DNA from 3 places in the Paenibacillus sp. FSL F4-0243 genome. Region 2 is predicted to be linked to each of the others. Evidence: predicted binding sites of a transcription regulator. Region 2 holds the regulator's gene; each other region holds the start of a gene.
The links. The regulator Rex, encoded in region 2, represses fermentation and respiration genes when NADH is low (regulators of the CRP and FNR family bind a similar motif). The targets are predictions, from matches to a motif close to TTGTGAAATATTTCACAA.

Region 1 (6,806 bases), 2.9 Mb from region 2:
ACCAAATAATCGACCTGTTTATATGCTGTGATCGAAATTTTGCACTTTTGATCCCCAAGTGGCTTAATCCCGTGATAAATCGCATTTTCTACCAACGGCTGCAGCATGAAGCGAACGACTTGGCACTGAGCAAGCTTTTCATCATATCGAAGCTCGTAGTCCAGAATCTCCTCATATCGTACGCCTTGAATATGAAGATAACTCTCGACATGGTACAACTCCTGATCAAGCAGAATGTAGGGACTGCCTGTGCCAAGCCCTAATCGAAAATACGCGCTAAGCGCTTCCACCATCTCCACCACATTGTCTGCTCCATGTTCCGTTGCCATCCACTGGATCGTATCCAATGTGTTGTATAAAAAATGCGGCTTGATCTGCTCATGAATCAGTCTGAGTTCCATCTCCTTTCGGTCCTGCTCCACAGCGTATAATTGAACAAGCATGTCATTGAAGCTTCGCCCAAGATCGCCGATCTCATCCGAGCGCGTAACATCTGCTCGTATGGTTTGGTTGCCGTTCTGCACATTTTCCATTACCTGGCGAAGCGACTGAATTGGACGAATAATGGAAGAAGCAAGCAGCATCAGAAAGACGATAAACGCACTACCGATAAGAACGCCTACCAGCAATGCAGTCCGCTGGGTTTTGATCACCGCTAGCGATAGACTTGAATTCGGTACTTCGAGTACTAGCTTCCAGCCTTCCACATTTTGAATTGGAGCCTCAAATACACTCATGTTCTTCTTATCTGCTGCATCCTCCGCTCCATCTCCTTCACCCAGCTCTCTGCAATCGATGATAAGCTGGCCTGACTGGTCATATAGCATTACATCTTGAGCAATCTCCTTCATCTTCTTGACGGAGACGGCTGCGGCAATATAAGCTACTTCATCATTCACCGATGGATTCACGCGATAGAGAATGACGACGATTTCAACTGCATTCGCTTTGGATACGATCGGATTACTCACCACATAATTGGAATCTGAATTTAGCAGTTGTTTTCGATAGTAGGGTCGGTTTAGTATCGAAAAAGGCTTGTCCCTTGCTGACCAGGAATTTCCGTGAATATCCACCACGCGTATGGATTCGTACTCTACTTGCTTCTTCACCTCGAACTTATCGATCTCTTGCAGCAATTCATCTCGTGTCCACTGATGGTCCGAAGCTAGAGAAGCAAGCATGTCTATCTCTCCAATGCGCTGATTAAACCAATAATCAATCTGGTCGCTGCGTGCATTAACCACTTGCTGCGTTAAGTTCTTATTCAAAGGGACAACCGTATGGTTCATCTCCAAATATATTGTTACAAGCAATGCAACGAACAGCAGCAAGAAGCAGCCTCCTGCGATTAACGTAATTTTTAAGTGAATTGATTTCATTGTAATCATAGCCCTTCACAATATCCGTTTCTTACATGCCCGAAAAAGACAAAAAAACGCTAATCTGTGCAAATACATAATGCTGTACTAAATCTATAATAGGTATTGTGCATATTTTCACATGAAATAACATTCATGTCTAGGCTAGAGATAAGGGATTTGCCTAGCAAATCTTCCTCTCCCTAGTGTATGTAACCAATTCACAACAGAATGAAGGAGATATTATGCGAACTCACACGAAAAAGCTGTTATCTATTCTACTAGTCCTCAGTCTTATGTTCACGCTTGCTGCCTGCGGCGGTAAAGATGCAGCACCCGCTGCAGATGCAAACGGAGTTCAAGTCTTTGAAGGAGTTGGGCAAGGTAAACATGGCGATATTAAAGTACAAGTTTCCTTATTAGATAACAAGATCACTGACATTAAAGTAACAGAGCATAAGGAAAATGAAGTACTTGCAGAACCTGTTTATACGCAGCTCAAGCAAGATGTCATGGCAACTAACAGCGCAAAAGTTGATGCCATTAGCGGATCTACGGTTACAAGCAAAGGATATCTCGAAGCCATTCAAGATGCAATTACGAAGTCTGGACTTACCCTTGTCGCTGGCGCTGCAGTCAGTGGAAACAAAGACAAAGAAGAAGCCGAGCAAACCTATGATGTTGTCGTCATCGGTGCCGGGGGTGCTGGCTTTAGTGCGGCTATCGAAGCGAACAGCGCTGGAGCTAATGTAGTTCTGCTCGAGAAAATGCCAGCTGTTGGCGGCAACACATTGATCTCCGGTGGTGAGATGAATGCGCCGGACAACTGGGTTGAACGTGCTCTAGGCATCACAGATGACACGGCTGAATTGTTCTATAATGATACGATGAAAGGAGGAGACAACCTCGGGGATCCAAAGATGGTTCGTATTCTTGCCGACAATGCTCTAACATCTGCCGAATGGCTGCGCGATGAGATCAAGGTAGAGTTCTTACCTGATCATCTGTTCCAATTTGGAGGCCATTCCAGAAAACGTGCGTTGATTCCTGTAGGTCATACAGGTGTTGAATTGATTACTAAGTTAAAAGCCAAAACAGACGCTGATCAAATCACGATCAAAACGAATATGAAAGCCGAAACCTTGCTGAAGGACGAAAGCGGCAAAATAACAGGTGTAACTGCGACTTCAGGTACTGGCGACAAGATCACATTCCATGCGAACAAAGGCGTCATCATCGCTACCGGTGGTTTTGGATCCAATGTAGAGATGCGTAAAAAATATAATCCTAAAATGGATGAAAAATATATGTCTACCGATACACCAGGATCTACAGGTGATGGTATCGTTATGGCAGAAACGATTGGCGCCAAACTGACAAACATGGAGAGTATTCAAACGTATCCAATCTGTAATCCTGAGACAGGTGTTATTTCCCTGGTTGCAGACTCCCGCTTCGATGGTGCGATCCTGATTAACCAAGAAGGCAAGCGCTTCGTTGAGGAATTAGAACGTCGTGACGTTATTTCTAAAGCAATTCTTGCCCAAACGGGCGGATATACGTATCAATTATGGAATCAAGGCATTGAGGATATTGGTAAAACGATCGAAGTTCATAAAGACGAATACGATCAACTCGTTAAACAAGGCTTGCTCTTTAAAGCCGATACGATTGAAGAGGCGGCTGATTTCTTTAAAATTGACGTGAACACTTTGAAAGAAACGATTAATAAAGTAAATGATTATGCGAAAACAGGTAAAGACCTTGATTTCAAACATCGCGGTGGATTGAAATCTCTTGAAAAAGGCCCTTACTACATTGAAAAAGCTGTACCATCCGTTCACCATACAATGGGCGGATTGGTGATCGACGAGAAGACTCGCGTATTGAATGAAAAAGGCGAAGTCATCCCTGGGCTGTTCGCTGCAGGTGAAGTAACAGGGGTCATTCATGGTGCAAACCGTCTTGGCGGTAATGCCATCGCTGATATCTTCACATTCGGCCGGATTGCAGGTAAACAAGTTGTAGCAGAGTAATCTTATGTTTGTGTAACTGCTCTATTAATAAGTTAGCCTTAAAAAAATGCAAGATAGTTTGTTGAGTGCAGGTTGACTGCTAACTTTCAAGCTGCCCTCTATGACATAGCAAACCGCCCTGTAAGCAACATTGCGAACAGGGCGGTTTTTTATGGTGGAGCCTAGGGGCTACGCTCGTCTAACTCTCTGCTATTTTATCGTTCTCCGTTAGTGGAATTAATATTGTCCAATTATTTAGTGTCTACTTGACAAGGGTTCCTCACCAACAAAGCTACCGACTCCACATGCACCGTATGCGGGAACATGTCCACCGGAGTTACCTCCACTGTCTTATACCCGCCATCTTCGAGCACCCGCAAGTCTCTTGCCAGTGTCGACGGATTACAAGACACATACACCACACGTTCCGGCTTCATCGCCAGAATCGTCTCCAAAAGTCGTGAATCGCAGCCCTTACGCGGAGGATCGACCACGATAACATCTGCCGTAATCCCCTGCTCTTTCCAGTTAGGGATTACATCCTCAGATGCGCCTACCTCAAACACTACATTATCCATACCGTTCAAAGTGGCGTTCGCCCGTGCATCCTCAATCGCTTCACGTACGATCTCTACACCGTAGACCTGTTTAGCATGCTGTGCAAGGAACAATGAAATCGTCCCGATACCGCAATAAGCATCTATAACAGTCTCGTTTCCCGTAAGTCCTGCATACTCTACCGTCTTACCGTAAAGAACTTCAGTTTGAGCCGGGTTAACCTGATAAAAAGAACGGGCAGAAATCGCGAATTTCACATCGCCGATATAATCGTAAATAACATCGTTCCCCCAAAGGGTACGCGTTGTATCACCGAAGATTACGTTCGTCTGTTTAGTATTCACGTTCTGGCAGATGCTTGTAACAGCTGGGATTTCACGGCGGATCTCAGTGATCCATTCGTCCAGATGTGGGATGCGTTCGCCATTAGTGACGAGTACGACCATCATCTCACCAGTACGGAAGGCTTTCTTTACTACGACATGACGCAGTAAGCCTTTGCCGGATTCTTCGTCGTAAGCAGTAATGCCGCGCTTCCGTCCGATTTCTTTCACCTTGCGCACAACGTCATCGTTATCTTCATGCTGAATCAAGCATGTTTCCATATCGATGATCCGGTGACTTCCCCGCGCGTAAAAGCCACCCACAAGGCCACCTTCCGTTACGCCGATTGGCACCTGAGCCTTGTTGCGATAACGCCAAGGCTCGTCCATGCCCAGTGTTGGGCGGACGAGAATGCCCGCTGCCTGATCCGTTCCAGCGTCTCCGCCACCACCACTCACCTGGAGCTTCCCAATCCGCTCCAGGTTGTCCACCACCAGCTGCCGTTTCCACGCCAGCTGAGCCGCATAGTCCATATGCTGCAGCTGACAGCCGCCGCATTGGTCATAGATCTCACAGGGCGCCGCGATGCGGGCGCTGCTCGCCTCTACTAAATTCAGCAGCTTGGCGTAGCCATACTGCTTCTTGGTCTTGAGCACCTTTGCCCGGACCTTCTCTCCGGGAAGAGCTCCCTGCACAAAAAGGGTAAAGCCTTCTACGCGGCCTACCCCTTCACCTTCATGGGTCATGCCGATAATATCGAGCATAACCTCATCATTTTTATTCACAGGCAGTCCGGCGACAGGCGCCTTGCCGACTGGGCGGCTGGTGCTGCGTCCACTGCGGTGTTTACTCATTATTTATAGTTCACTTCTTTCATTATCATCGCTGTAAAAACCCAATTAAATGCCTTCAATCATTATCATAACTATATATCCCGTTATAATCTTAAATCGCTTTTAGCTTAGTTATTTTCAGCAAAAATCCGCAAATGCTGTGGCAAAATCCGGAATCGCCCTGGCAATTCTCCACCCAGTTCGCCGTCCAAGTTCAATTGGACATGTCCTGGAGAGATTACATCCATCGCATCCGTACGGAAATAAATAACCTTCTTATCATTCAAATGCTCGCCGCGAAGAGCCAATCTGACCAAACGGACAAACTCTGCCAGGTTACATTTTTTAACCGCTATAACGTCTAACAGACCGTCATCGATCCGAGCGCCGGGAGCAAGCTTTTCGAAGCCGCCAACAGAATTCGTATTTGCAATCAGGAACAGCATAAACTCATCATGAATAACTTCCTGCCCATTGGCACGAATGATTAGTTCCTGAGGAGATAGGCTGACCATTTTTTCAATACCTTTTAAATAGTACGCAAGCTGCCCAATCATGGTCTTCAGCTTACTAGGAACTTCATATGTCAGTTCGGTTAGACTACCGCCGCCTGCTATATTAATAAAATAACGGTCATTTGCCTTACCGATATCAATCGGACGTGTCTCTTGGCGAATGATCAGATCACAGGAATCTTCCCAGTTCTTCGGGATCCCCATTGCACGTGCAAAATCATTAGTAGTACCAAGCGGCAAAACGCCGAGCGGGGGAAGATTAGGCTTCTCCGCCATACCATTTATAACCTCATTTAAAGTGCCATCGCCACCGGCTGCTATGATCAAATCATAACCGCGTTCTACTGCATCTGCAGCAGCTAGCATAGCATCGCCTTCTCCGGTTGTTGCATGGCAGGTAGCTTCAATGCCACCAATATCCAGCCGGTCCAAAATATCGGCGAGCCGCTTCTTCATTTCTTCCCGTCCAGAAGTGGGATTATAAATCAATCTCGCAGTTTTCATTACCGGAACGCCACCTGTTTTTATAATAGAATAACCTAATTGATTATACCTAATTCGGACCACTACAATCAATGTTAAAGGCCCTTTCATGCAAATATTCCATTATACAGCAATTAATGACACTGAGTTTAGAGAAAAACAACTATTTATATGTGTATGCAACAAAACCCGTATTATCCACGGATGTGGGCACTTTTTTTATGATTAAGTGTGCTCAAGGGTAGGTACTTTATCGTTTCATTCGAATCTGTTCGAGGAGTGTCTCTACCTGTCTCTCAATCCAATGCGGAAGAAGGGGGTGGGGCAGAAGCGTTTGACCAGAATACTTATAGGTTAACCCTTTAAGTCTGTTAGGAACCACATGCTTAGTAAAATAGCCTTCACTCAAAAAAAGCGGCGCCACCAGAACCTCGTGACCCTGCTCCTGCCAATACTCTACCTTGCTTCTTACACTATCTGGACTCAGCAGACCATAGTCGGCCGCCGCTACGCCACTTACCTCACGTACACGTCCCGCCAGCGAAGATATGCCTTGCTGCCAGCGCTGACGGAAGCCATCATATACACTGCCATGACCCACAAGCAAAATCGTCTCTCGCTTCGGTTCCGTAGACAGCTCACGTAGCTTGTCCCAGATCATTACAGCGATGTCCGGATCATCGTCGATAGGATAACCGTAGTGAACTTTAGCCTTCA
Region 2 (6,806 bases):
GGCTGCTCGATTATATTTAGCCATCTCTTACCTGCAGGAAGGGGAGGGGGAAGCTGCTTGGAGCCATCTGAACCATATGCTCGGTTTGATACGGGAAACCAAGCTGAAGGCAATGGTTTATAACGCTTTAGGTTGCATCAGGGCCTCTCAAGAACGGTTCAATGAAGCGCAGGAGCTGTTTGGCCTTTCTTTGCAACTTGACCCGGCACTTCCTGAACCAACCGTTAATTTGGAGGTTTGCCGCCGCCGAGGAGGTAAGCTTCATTTCGGAAATCAGCTTGTTTCATTATTGTAAATTATTACGTTTACGGTTTATTATTCCGCATTTTCATTCTAGCGATGCATCCCCTGAACCAGTGGTGTGCATCGCCTTTTTTCGCAACTTCTGTTATGCTGATTAAGAGTCTCAATTGAAAGGGAATAGAATTATAATGAAATTTGCCGTGCTTGATTTTGAAACAACGGGAACCCAATCCGTGGGTGAAATTATCCAGGTTGGCCTTGCAATTATAGAAGAAGACCGGTCCATCTCCCGGGTATATGGTTCCTACGTCAAGCCCGGAACGCCGATACCTCCTTTTATAACTGGTCTAACGGGGATTACCGATGATGATGTAAAGGATGCACCTGAGCTGGATGAGATGATGATGGAGCTTGTCCCACTCTTGGATGATGTTGTGCTTGTAGGGCATAATGTCGCATTTGACTTCCATTTTTTGCAAAATGCTTTAGACCGATGTGGGTATTTACCATTTCAAGGGCGGATTTTAGATACGATTGATTTTCTGAAAATCTGCTTTCCTTCCCTCACATCCTATCAACTAGGATCAGTTAGTGCACATTTTGGAGTGACGCACGATCGTCCGCATCAGGCAGACAGTGATGCACTCGCAACTGCTCTTGTATTGCTGAAATGTCTGGAGGAGCTCTACGATTTGCCTCTGCTGACGATTCAGAGACTCTGTGAGCTGTTTACGGAAGAGGATAGTGATCTGGGTTGGTATTTTGATGGTCTGCTGCGTGAACGGGAAGCGGAGACGCTTCAGCCCGAAGGTGATCTGACTTTCTATCGTCAATTAGCGCTTGCTGTAGGAGACTGGAACGAATTAGCTCCACCTCGAGACGAGCATGCTGAGAATCCACTACACAATTTATCTTTTACAGATTATATGGATGAAGTAACGAAACGACTTAAGGAAACTTTGCCACAGTATGAAAGCCGAGAAGCTCAGGATATTATGATCAATGAGGTGATGACGGCACTTGCCGAAGATAAGCATCTATTGATCGAAGCAGGGACAGGAACCGGTAAATCCCTTGGTTATTTATTGCCTGCCATATACCAAAGCGTACGCACTAATGAAAAAGTCATGGTCAGCACTCATACTATTAATCTGCAGGATCAATTGCGTGAGCGTGATATTCCTTTGTTAACGCAGGTAGTTCCTTTTCCATTTAAAGCTGCAATTTTTAAGGGCAGAGGGCATTATTTGTGTCTTCGTAAGTTCGAACATAAAATTAATAAAAAAGACTTTATAAGTCCGAGGGAAGATGCGCTTACTGCGGCTCAGATGATCGTTTGGCTGACACAAAGTGAATCAGGAGATGACGAAGAGCTCAATCTAAGTGGACGTGGCGGAGATTTTTGGGAGACGGTGGCAAGCGATACCGATTCTTGTCTGGGTCGCTCGTGTCCTTGGTTCCGTAAGTGTTATTATCATCGGGCTAAGCATGAAGCTGGTATTGCAGACGTGGTCATTACGAACCACTCTAAGCTTTTCGCAGATGTTAAGGCTGGGCATCAACTACTTCCGGCTTATGAACATCTTGTAATAGATGAGGCCCATCATCTGGAGGACGTGGCTGGCAAGCATTTAGGCATGCATATGAAGCATTTCACGGTGGCACATACACTATCGCGTCTTTATAAGGATAGTCGAAATGGCCAACTTCCTACACTTCGCCAAATGCTTCAGTCATCAGGCAGTGAGGAAGCTTCTGAATGGAGCGGAGTGATCGATAGAATCTATCCGGACCTTCTTACCGTAAAAGAAACCTGGGATCTGCTTAGTGATAAACTATTCAGCCTCTTGCCGGAACGCAGCGATGCAGCGGCGGGAGAAGCCGGCCAGTTAGTCATGCGGCTACTTCCTACCCGTAAACCGAAAGATTGGGATGAATTGGTTGCTTTAGAGAATACTATGAATCTGACATTAAGCGAAATTATCCGTAAAGGTGATAAAATGCTTAATGAGATGCGAGATCAAGAAGGTCAATCTTCCTCAGATAGCCTAGTTACCGATATTAGCGGCTTATTTAAGGATTTAGCTTCTATACGTGAGCAAGTACGGTTTTTTATGGGATTAAATGATGAGAATGTAGTATATTGGCTGGAGGCGAATGGAAATTATCGCAGTAAATCGCTACAGCTGTATGCCGTTCCTGTTGATGTTAGTAATCAGCTTAAGGAGCTGTTTTTCGACAAGAAGAAAAGTATCGTACTAACTTCGGCGACACTCTCTGTGGATAAATCTTTCCAGTTTATGATTGATAATCTCGGACTTAATGAAGCTGCGGAAGAGGGGCGTCTGATGACATCACTCCTGCCTTCTCCCTTTAAGTATCGGGAGCAGGCGCTGTTAGTTATTCCGCGGGATTTCCCAAGTGTGAAGGGGAGTGTAGGCGATGCCCGATTTGTCGATACACTCGTACAGTCACTAGCAGAAGCAGCTATTACAACACGTGGGCGGATGCTTGTCCTGTTTACTTCTTACAAGATGCTACGCCAGGTTTATGATCCTCTGAAAGAGGCTCTAGCCTCACAAGAGATCACGGTGCTAGGTCAAGGCGTGGAGGGGGGCAGCCGTAGTAAGCTGATCCGCCGTTTTCAGGACAGTGCAGCCTCTGTGCTGTTAGGAACAAGCAGCTTTTGGGAGGGTGTAGATATTCCGGGTGAAGCATTAACATGCTTGGCTATCGTGAGGCTTCCATTTCAACCGCCGAATCACCCCCTAGCGGAAGCGAAGTCTGAGTTATTACAAGCCCAGAAGAAGAATCCGTTCATGAAGTTGTCTGTTCCTCAGGCAGTTATCCGCTTTAAGCAAGGATTTGGAAGACTGGTGCGGACAGCGCAAGATCGGGGTATTGTTATTGTGTATGACACAAGGGTGATCGAATCTCACTATGGGAAGTATTTCCTGTATTCGTTGCCTGGCCCGAAAATGGAGCATATGCTTACGGATCAAATGGTTCCTCGAATAGCGGAGTGGTTGGAGGACGGAGGCGTTTCTTGAAAAGGGCGTCTTCCCTCTAATTAATCACTCTACAATGAAGGGCGGTATAAGAATACCGCTCTTCATTGAGACGAGGTGCAGAAATTTCGATAGGATTTGAACAGAATATCACTTAAATTAGGAGGTAAATTATGAAATCGGATAAAATATCAGAAGCCGTTGTTCGCAGACTTCCTGTGTACTTGCGTTTCCTGAATGATCTCCAGAAACGTGAAATATTAACCGTTTCCTCACAAGAACTAGGACAAAAACTTGATTTGAATCCTGCTCAAATTCGTAAAGATTTAGCTTATTTTGGAGACTTTGGTAGAAAAGGTATCGGGTATGACGTAACTTATCTTATTGAAAAAATCCGTCATATTCTGAAGCTGGATCAACAATTGAATGTGGCTTTAGTAGGTGCCGGTAACCTTGGACATGCATTATCTAATTACAATGCTTATCTGAAAGATACTATGAAGATTACCGCTATATTTGACTCCTATGCACCTAAGGTAGGGCGGAAAATTAACTCTCTTACCGTTCAACCGATGGAGGAGCTTGGTCAGACGGTTCGTGAGCAAGGTATTCGAATTGGGATCATTACTGTGCCTGATTCAGAAGCGCAGAATGTAGCAGATATTCTCATTGAGTCTGGCATTGAGGCGATTTTGAATTTTGCACCAGTGATTCTAAAAACACCATCGAATATCCGGGTTCATGCTGCCGATTTTACAACGGATTTGCAAAGCCTTGCTTATTATTTGAAAGACGGAAAGGAAGAAACCGGAAATGAAGAGCAGTAAAACGATTATTAAGGGCGGGCGTTTTCTTATTCCGGGAACGGATGAGCCGGTTCTGAATGGATATATGACTATTGAAGATGATTTGATCACTTACATAGGAAAAGAAGAGCCTTTAATGGAAGATGATGTACAAGTTGTTGATGGCAGTCGTCTGCTGTTTATGCCAGGTCTGGTAAACACACATGGCCATGCGGCAATGTCATTGCTTCGTGGTTATGGAGATGATTTAGCACTTCAGGTGTGGCTTCAAGAGAAGATGTGGCCGATGGAAGCGAAATTCACTGGAGAAGATGTATACTGGGGAACCTCCTTGTCGGTACTGGAAATGCTAAAAGGTGGTACTACAACCTTCTTGGATATGTATGATCATATGGATCGAGTAGCAGAGGTAGTCGAATTATCAGGCATTCGTTCTGTACTGATGAGAGGCGTAATCGGATTATGCCCAGAGGAAGTACAAAATCACAAGCTTGCGGAAGCGATTTCTTTTGCACGAAATTGGCATGGTAAGGCTGATGGTAGAATTACGACGATGATCTCGCCACACGCCCCATATACTTGCCCACCGGACTTCTTTGTTAAGTTTGTTCAAGCGGCACATGATTTGGATTTACCGATGCATACCCATATGTCCGAGACCAAACGCGAAGTGGAGCAGAATGTGGTGGATTACGGACTTCGGCCTGTAGCGCATTTAGAGAAGCTTGGAATGTTCACACGTCCGTCTATTGTTGCACATGGCGTTCATTTGAATGATGAAGAGATCGAGATACTGGCTCGTCATGATGTAGGCGTGTCTCATAACCCAGGAAGTAATCTGAAACTGGCTAGTGGAGTGGCTCGGGTTACGGATCTTCTAAAGGCTGGTGTGAAGGTATCACTGGGTACAGATGGTGCGGCAAGCAATAATAACCTGGATATGTTTGAAGAGATGCGTCTTGCAGCCCTCATCCATAAAGGTGTAAGTGGTGATCCGACGGCTGTTCCAGCTCCGGAAGCGCTGCGTATAGCTACAGAGTATGGCGCAAAGTCTATCTTTTTAAATGATGTGGGTAGACTCGCTGTTGGCATGAAAGCGGACTTTATCGCGATTGATATAGACCAGCCGCATTTGCTACCACACACAGATCTGTTGTCTCATGCTGTATACTCTGCCAGTGCCAAGGATGTTGAGCATGTATGGGTGAATGGTAAACAGGTTGTAAAACATGGAGAATGTGTAACGCTAGATGAGGAAGCAATCCGTCGTAAGGCGCAAGAATCATTTGATGGACTGCTTAAACGGTAGTCTAAGATCATAACGAATAACTGAAAGGCTGTGACTTTCTGCGATTGCAAAGTTACAGCCTTTTGTGTTTCTGATAATTAGATCATTGAATTGGATATGAAACTTTGGATAAACACACAGGTGTGTTATATAATCAAAAAAGATATATTACTAGAAAGGGAGCTGTACCTTGAAGAAAAGGAAAAAATGGATCCTCCTGGGGTCAGTTCTGATTCTGCTCCTTCTGTTTGGACTTATCCAGTTCTATGCTTATATTATGAAAGATCAATGGAACGAGCGAGATATCGCTAAGGATGTCGCTAAAACCAGTGCTGGTCTGACAGAGGTAACCAAAGCGCAGAAATCCGTGTGGGATGAAAATGCGGTGTACTGGGTCTTAACAGGGAAGAATGAAGCCGGGACCGAGTTGATGGTTTGGGTACGTTTTACTGTAGACGGGAAGTTTGCTGAAGGAACCGACGCAGTATATGCTGAAGAACTAAGTAAAGGGACCTCTGAAGCGAAAATGCGTAGCCTTATAAAAGCCGATCTTCCGGACATCAGCATTGAGCGGTTGTTGCCAGGAGTATATAACGGGGAGTATGCTTGGCAGCTTTTTTATAAACAAAGCGGTCGATATTATTATCAATTTTATCGGTTCTCGGATGGGGCTCAAATGGGTGAAGGTTACAGTTTACCTAGCCGCTAAATTAAACAAAGGCATTATAAGAGAAACAAGCGGACCATTTATGGTTCGCTTGTTTTTTAAAATGACATATTATTTGATATACTATTAGTACACGAACTGTGATATACTATAAGAGTGGATTTATATATTGGGATTTAAAGATTCATACGAAAAAAGGTCTGTTATTTTAAGAGTAACAGCCCTTTTTTTGTCGAATTAAATCAATAAATTAAATAAAATGGAAAGAATTAAAAAATAAAATTTTAAATATCTTCACACTTTTTTTCAATATAGTATATACACCTGTGATATACTACTGTTTGTAATTAGAACAGTGTTAGTAGAACGTCAGGCTCTGGTGAGCTCTTAGCAGCTATGACTTTGGATCATTCTGTTTACATTTTTTCATCTTTGAGAGGAGGACGTTTCTTGAAATTACGTCTTGTACCTGTACTGATAACGTCTCTACTGTCGGCTATGCTATTATTCGGAGGATTCTTTTTATATCGTCAGTTTGCTTTACAGGAACCGCTCCAAAAGATTGTAACCGGATTTGAGGGAGTAAATACTTCACATATTAGTATTAACCGCGATGAGGTCACTTTGAAACTTGATTTGCAGCCGGGCACGAATTTACGTGATCTAGTATCGTATGTATCCAAAGAAGGAAAATCAGTGATTGAAGGACGTAAACTTAAACTCGATGTGGAGCAAAATTCAAGTGAACTATTGGATGATTACTGGGATAAAGCGATGTTCTCTGTAGCTGAAGC
Region 3 (6,806 bases), 1.2 Mb from region 2:
CTGCACTTTGGGGTATTGGAATCTATTCAAAACCTATTACAACACCTGTGGCATTAGCAGCTGATGCGGCTGTGACGATCGATGAACGTAAATTGGATTCTGCAGCAGTGATGCTGAAGGATATTGAAGTAATGAATTCTTTTGGAAGCCGTACAACCGGCTCTGAGGGTCATAATCAATTTATTTCATGGCTGGAGCAACAGGTAACAGATATGGGGCTGAAAGTTTATCGTGATCACTATACTTTTGACCGATGGGAAGAAAAGAGCAGCTCTTTAATGATTGATCAGCAGTCAATTCATGTCTCTTCAGCTTTTCCTTATTCCGGTGAAACTGACGAAAATGGGGTAACAGGGGAGCTGGTATATACGAAGCGTGGTGAGTATGACCAGGCCAGCGGAAAAATTGCTGTCATTGAAATTGAGAATTTCAGAAATTTCCCAAGTGGGATCGTTATGAACATGCGGGATTCCTCTCCAATGGAAAGCCAAATTGCCCCAAATGAAGGCGATCTAGTCCTCACTACAGCTTTAAAAGAAGCTAAATTGGAGCAAGCGAAGGAAATGGGTGTGAAAGCTGTTGTTGTTGTCTGGAAAGGGGTATCCGACGATAAGGTTGAAAAGCAGTATGTGCCTTTTACTACCGATTATGCTGGAATTCCTGCGATCTGGGTCAATGAAACGGAAGGGAAAAAGGTGATCAATGCAGCCCAGAAGCACAAAGAAGGTACGGTTATTTTAGAAGCGGAAATACAAAAAAATGCTCCAACAGAATCCTTTTATGTGAAAATTGACGGGAAAAATAAAGATGAAGCGATTATCATAAATACCCATACGGATGGAATAAATGTGGTGGAGGAAAATGGTGCTGTGGGCATGCTGTCCATGATTCGTTACTTACAGCAGGAGCAGCCGGAACGTACGATGATTTTCGCTTTTGTGACAGGCCATTTTAGATTACCGGATTTCAAAGGATCCTCTCAGGCGACTTCCACTTGGATGGAGGGACATCGAGAGCTCTGGGATGGCAAGAATGGCCATATAAAAGCTGTAGCTGGAATTACGGTTGAGCATTTAGGCAGTATGGAGTGGAAGGACGATAATACGGGTCACTATAGACCAACTGGAAAAATAAGTACAGAATATACCTATGCGGGCAATGAAATGATGGCGGCCATTTGGCTGAAGGCTATTGAAAAGACCGACGGCACACGTACTGTATTATTACGTGGTCATAACAAGTTTGAGTTTGGAGAGAGTCAGCCTTTATTTGAAGCAGGGATACCGGTGATTGGCTTCATTCCAATGCCCGACTATCTGCTCGTGGATAGTGAAAACAGAGAGATGGACAAATTTGATGCAAAGCTTATGCATACGCAAATTGTATCGTTGCTGAAAGCGGTCAAGCTAGTGGACGCAACGGAGACGAATAAGCTTGGAAAGTCAGATGGGTATTCTTTTTTCTATGGCCGTACTAAATGATGAATTGGAGATTGGCTGATGATGAAGAACTTAGTACCAAAAGAAAAGGAGAAAAACACTATATGTTGATCAAAAGTGTTAAGGATCTTGAATTACAAGAGTTTACAACTTGCTTTAACGAAGCCTTTTCCGATTATGTAATTCCATTTCATGTTTCTTCGGAGTATTTAGCTGATAAATTTGCAGGCGCGGGAGTTAATTATCAGATCTCATTTGGTGCTTTTGATCAAGATAAACTGATTGCATTTGTTATGCATGGCATCGGGGATCGTAATGGCGAAAGTACTGCTTTTAATACTGGTACAGGAGTCGTTCCTATTTATAGAGGGAGAAGGCTAGTCGAACAAATATATCGTCATGCTCTTCCCATCCTTAAAGAAGCTCATATTCAAAAGTGTTTGCTTGAAGTGATTCAAACGAATGATAAAGCTATAAAAGCGTATACCGCCATAGGATTTCAAATCCATAGAGAATTGGCTTGTTTCAAGGGGCGTATTGATGTAACCCTTCCGGACGATCATAAACATACATTCATTACTATGGTTCGACTGGAAGAATTCGATTGGACATCGGTACATTCTTATTGGAATTTTGAACCTTCTTGGGAACAATCTGTTCATGCAATTTTACGAAACCCGCATTTATACGATGTGGTCACGATAAGGGAAGAGAATAAGATTTGTGGATACGCGGTAATAAAATCGGCCAACGGAGCAGTTCTACAGTTCGGTATTTTGCGAGAAAAAAGAAACCGGGGATTTGGACGTTCCTTATTTCATTGGATGGGAGAGAGACATTCTATCATCACCGTCAATAATGTAGACAAAAGAGATACAAATTCTATACGCTTCCTTAAAAGCGTTGGTCTTGACGTATACATCGAGCAATATGAAATGGAGAAAGATTTGTCATGACGAAGATGACATTAGCTTTAATTCAAAAACACTGATGATTTGAGTCAGTGTTTTTTTTGTTGCAGAAGGGGGGATATATTAGAGGTTAAAATGAGGAAATATTGTTTTTTTCTAACATCGAAGTAGGAGGAGACTTGTGAAATCATATATACGCTATTGAATCAATAGCTCTTTTGGGTTCTTTTTATGTTATTCACTGAGTTGTCAGAAAGATTTGACCCTTTCTTGAACATTTAGGGATTAAGAGATATCTGTGATTGAATTACTTGCAATTTAAGATAAGATGATTTTAATCATTAGGTCACGTTATTAATTTGACTGCTCAGTATCAGGTAAATCAGGCTCGCCAACTCTTGCTTTGTGAAATTTTTCTCTTTTTACATAGCAAAGAACGAGGAACGTCATACTAAAACGAACAGGCAACGATGTCGCTGAGCCCTGCTAAACCTGATATTGAATGCAGCCCCAGAATTAGCCGGCCTAATCATAAGCATCAAGTTATGACGAAAAATGAACAGCGTTTGAAGGGAGCAGTAAAGAATGGCAATTGATACGGTGCTATGGAGCAGGCTGGTGACAGGCTTGACTCTCGGGTTCCACGTTATTTTTGCGACGATTGGCGTCGGTATACCGCTAATGATCGCTATTGCAGAGTTCATCGGGATCCGCAAAAAGGATCCCCATTATACACTTATGGCAAAGAGATGGTCTCGGGGATTTGTCATTTCTGTAGCGGTTGGTGTCGTGACCGGTACAGCCATATCACTACAATTAGCCCTGGTATGGCCGAATTTTATGAAACTGGCTGGGAATGTTATTGCACTTCCGTTATTCATGGAAGTGTTCGCGTTCTTTTTTGAGGCCATCTTCCTGGGCATTTATTTGTATACGTGGGATCGGTTTAAAAATCCGTATATCCATTGGCTGTTGACGATTCCGATTGTCGCCGGGGCAGGCATGTCTGCCGTTTTTATTACGACGGTGAACGGATTCATGAACCAGCCTGGAGGCTTTGTCATGGAAGCGGGCCAATTCACAGCGATTGACCCGGTGCAAGCGATGCTGAATACGGCGACGTTCTCCAAGGTATTCCATGTATTAAGCTCGGCCTATTTGACAGGAGCTGCCTTGTTAGCCGGGATTGCAGCCTTTGCGATGCTGAGAAAAGGAGTGTCCGCATACCACAAAAAATCCTTGAATCTCATGATGGCGGTCGTTTTGCTGTTCAGCTTGCTGAACACATTAGCTGGTGATGTGTCCGCCAAGTTTTTGGCCGAGCATCAGCCAGAGAAGCTTGCAGCGGCAGAGTGGCATTTTGAGACGGGTAGCGGTGTGGACTTGGTTCTAATGGGATGGCTGAATGCAGAGCATGAAGTGATAGGGGCTCTTCATTTGCCGAAAGTGCTCAGCTTCCTGGCCTTTGGAGACTTTAATGCGGAGGTAACGGGGCTGGAGGAATTCCCCAAGGAAGAATGGCCACCGCTTCTTGTTCACTATCTGTTTGATTTAATGGCTGGAATCGGATTTGCTCTGCTCGCGATTTCGGTCCTGTACTTCCTGTTTGTGTTCTGGAAAAAACGCAATGTGCTTAACAAGTGGATGCTTGGCATCATCGCACTGATCGCACCGCTCGCTTTTCTAGCTGTAGAGCTGGGCTGGTTTTATGCAGAAGTTGGGCGACAGCCGTGGATTATCCGCGGATATATGCGTGTAGAGGAGGCTGCCACGACTTCACCGAATGTAAGAATTATATTCTTCGCCTTATTACTCTTGTACATCGTACTCGGCACTATGTGTGTAATCGTGCTAAGACGTTTGTTCAACAATAATCCGGCAGAAGTTGAGATGGAGAAATGGATGAAGGAACATCCTAATCAATCTGTGGAAAAGGGGGGCACTGAATGATGAGTTACGAAATAATTGGCATCTCGGTGCTCTGGCTGTTCTTGTACGGCTATTTAATTATAGCTTCCATTGATTTCGGAGCAGGATTCTTCGCCTTTTATGCCCGTTTGACGAAGCAGGATCATCTCATTAATCGTCTGATTTCCCGATATTTATCACCCGTTTGGGAGATTACAAATGTATTTTTTATCTTTTTCTATATTGGCATCGTCGGATTTTTTCCGGACACAGCCTATTATTATGGCTCTGCGCTGCTTGTTCCGGGAAGTATTGCAGTTATTCTTCTTGCGATTCGCGGTTCGTTCTACGCTTTTGAAAATTATGGTTCCAAGAAAAACATAGTATATCTTTTTTTGTACGGAGCTACAGGTCTGCTTATTCCGGCTTCGTTGTCAGTGGCACTTACTTTGTCTGAAGGCGGCTTTATTGTGAAGCAGGCTGAGACGGTTTCTCTGGATTACTGGGCGCTGTTTACCAATCCGTTATCGTGGAGCATCGTTGGACTGGCAATCGTGTCCGTTTTGTTCATAAGCGGCTCATTTCTGACTTTTTACGCATCTCGTGCAGAGGATCATTCCGCGTTGAAGCTGATGCGGAACTACGCCCTGTTTTGGAGCACACCGACGATAATTCTCGCACTGACAGCATTTATCTATTTGGGTCAACACAATGAGCGGCATTTTCAAAATATGATGGATTTATGGTGGCTCTTGGCACTTTCCGTTGCTTTCTTCATGATCGCGATGTGGCTCTTATATAACGGACGCCGTTACGGATTAGCTTTCATATGCATCATGCTGCAATTTTTCTGTGCCTTCTTCGCTTATGGGATTGGGCAATACCCTTATATTCTCGATCCGTATATCACGATTCAGAGCAGTGCAACTTCACCAGCAATGGGCTTAGCGTTAGTTGTTGTGTTTATCGGCGGTCTGTGCCTGTTGATCCCATCCCTTATTCTGGTCTTCAAACTCTTCCTGTTTGATGCGGATTATGTAAAAGGGAAAAAATAAAGCTAATTGATCCATTACGGTGTGTTTGAGGTTTCTCTATAAGCCTATATATAAAGGAGGTGTGATCTGTGCCGAGGAAATCCAGTCTGATTTCTCAACAAATGTCTTCACAAAGAAAAAATATGGCCCTCCTCGCGATCATTTCGCTCGCGCTTGGTACTGCTATTGTGAGTCAGGCTGGACTGCTTGCTGAAGCAGTCCAACGGATTTTTGTGGAGAGAGCTTCATTTTCATCGGTAATCGTGTTGCTCGGCATTCTTCTGGCTGTTATGGCTGCACGCACACTGTTGTCATATGGAAACGGTAAAGTTGGCTTGCACATGGCTGCCACCGCCAAGACAAATATGCGCTCAGCCGTGCTGCAAAACTTGACCCATGCTTCCATGCCTTCAACCCTTCGTGGACAGACGGGAGGGAAGGTCAGTATTGCTCTGGATGCTGTGGATGAGGCTGATAGTTATTTCAGTCAGTACATGCCACGTATGATGGAAGCTGCTATCATCCCGATTCTGATTTTGGTCGTTACATTTATCCAACATGCCAACACAGGTTTCATTCTATTATTTACAGCTCCATTCATCCCGCTATTCATGATTTTGGTAGGACTGAAAACGAAGAACAAATCCGAAGAAAAATATGCGCAACTGGCCGAGTTTTCAGGTACGTTTCTGGATTCTCTTCAAGGGCTAGTGACGTTGAAAATATTTGGACGGGCACACCGTCAGCAACAGAAAATTGAACACAGTAGCCTGAGTTACCGTGATGCCACAATGGGCATTTTGAAGATTGCGTTTACGAATACCTTTATGCTGGAATCGATCGTGATGCTAAGCATTGGCATTGTCGCTCTTGAACTGGCCATCCAGTTGCTCGTTTTCAAATCTATGACGTTCCACACCGCCTTTCTCGTGTTGTTGCTCGTTCCCGAGTTTTACAACCTGTTAAAGAATACGGGAACGGCCTTTCACAGTGGCCGGACAAGTATGGGTGCGGTTCGTAAGGTGGAACAGATGCTTGAAGAACCGGCAGGGGAGAGCAGGGACGCGAATAGCATTGAAGGAGCATTAACAACCGATGGAATTAACGAGATCGACAGCATGGATAGGGTCGACAAGGGAAGCAAATTAGAAATTGGAAATTCCAATGATCTTTCAGTACCGCCATCCATGGAAATAGATCATCTTCAGTTTCAATATGCTCCAGATTCATTCAAGCTTGAGACGGGTCGGATCCAGTTTAAACCGGGAGAACATATTGCTATTGTAGGTAAAAGTGGTTCCGGTAAAACGACTTTGCTCCATCTCATTGCCGGTCTGCTGAAACCAGAATCTGGAACGCTTCTGGTGAATGGAAGTCCACTCTCGCAATACGATGAAACCGAATGGTTCGAACATGTTAGCTACATTACACAGCATCCGTATATTTTTGCAGGCACATTTTCTGAAAATATTGCGATTGGTGCTCGTGGGAGCATCTCCAGAGCAGAAATTGAG

Region 1: NSS87_RS03415 (flavocytochrome c) is a predicted target of Rex. The motif match lies at 1,488-1,505, and genes of this name have one in related genera.
Region 3: NSS87_RS15925 (cytochrome ubiquinol oxidase subunit I) is a predicted target of Rex. The motif match lies at 2,754-2,771, and genes of this name have one in related genera.

The regions. Positions count from the first base shown of each region.
Region 1 covers NZ_CP150151.1:764,577-771,382, reverse strand. The annotation lists gene NSS87_RS03420 (sensor histidine kinase) at 1-1,334, opposite strand, end outside; gene NSS87_RS03415 (flavocytochrome c) at 1,607-3,397, shown strand; gene rlmD (23S rRNA (uracil(1939)-C(5))-methyltransferase RlmD) at 3,628-5,112, opposite strand; gene NSS87_RS03405 (diacylglycerol kinase) at 5,220-6,110, opposite strand; gene NSS87_RS03400 (CbiX/SirB N-terminal domain-containing protein) at 6,340-6,806, opposite strand, start outside.
Region 2 covers NZ_CP150151.1:4,803,117-4,809,922, reverse strand. The annotation lists gene NSS87_RS21420 (hypothetical protein) at 1-295, shown strand, start outside; gene dinG (ATP-dependent DNA helicase DinG) at 432-3,293, shown strand; gene NSS87_RS21410 (redox-sensing transcriptional repressor Rex) at 3,425-4,078, shown strand; gene NSS87_RS21405 (amidohydrolase) at 4,065-5,366, shown strand; gene NSS87_RS21400 (DUF5590 domain-containing protein) at 5,536-6,054, shown strand; gene NSS87_RS21395 (hypothetical protein) at 6,463-6,806, shown strand, end outside.
Region 3 covers NZ_CP150151.1:3,611,726-3,618,531, forward strand. The annotation lists gene NSS87_RS15915 (hypothetical protein) at 1-1,481, shown strand, start outside; gene NSS87_RS15920 (GNAT family N-acetyltransferase) at 1,493-2,395, shown strand; gene NSS87_RS15925 (cytochrome ubiquinol oxidase subunit I) at 2,936-4,300, shown strand; gene NSS87_RS15930 (cytochrome d ubiquinol oxidase subunit II) at 4,297-5,313, shown strand; gene cydD (thiol reductant ABC exporter subunit CydD) at 5,382-6,806, shown strand, end outside.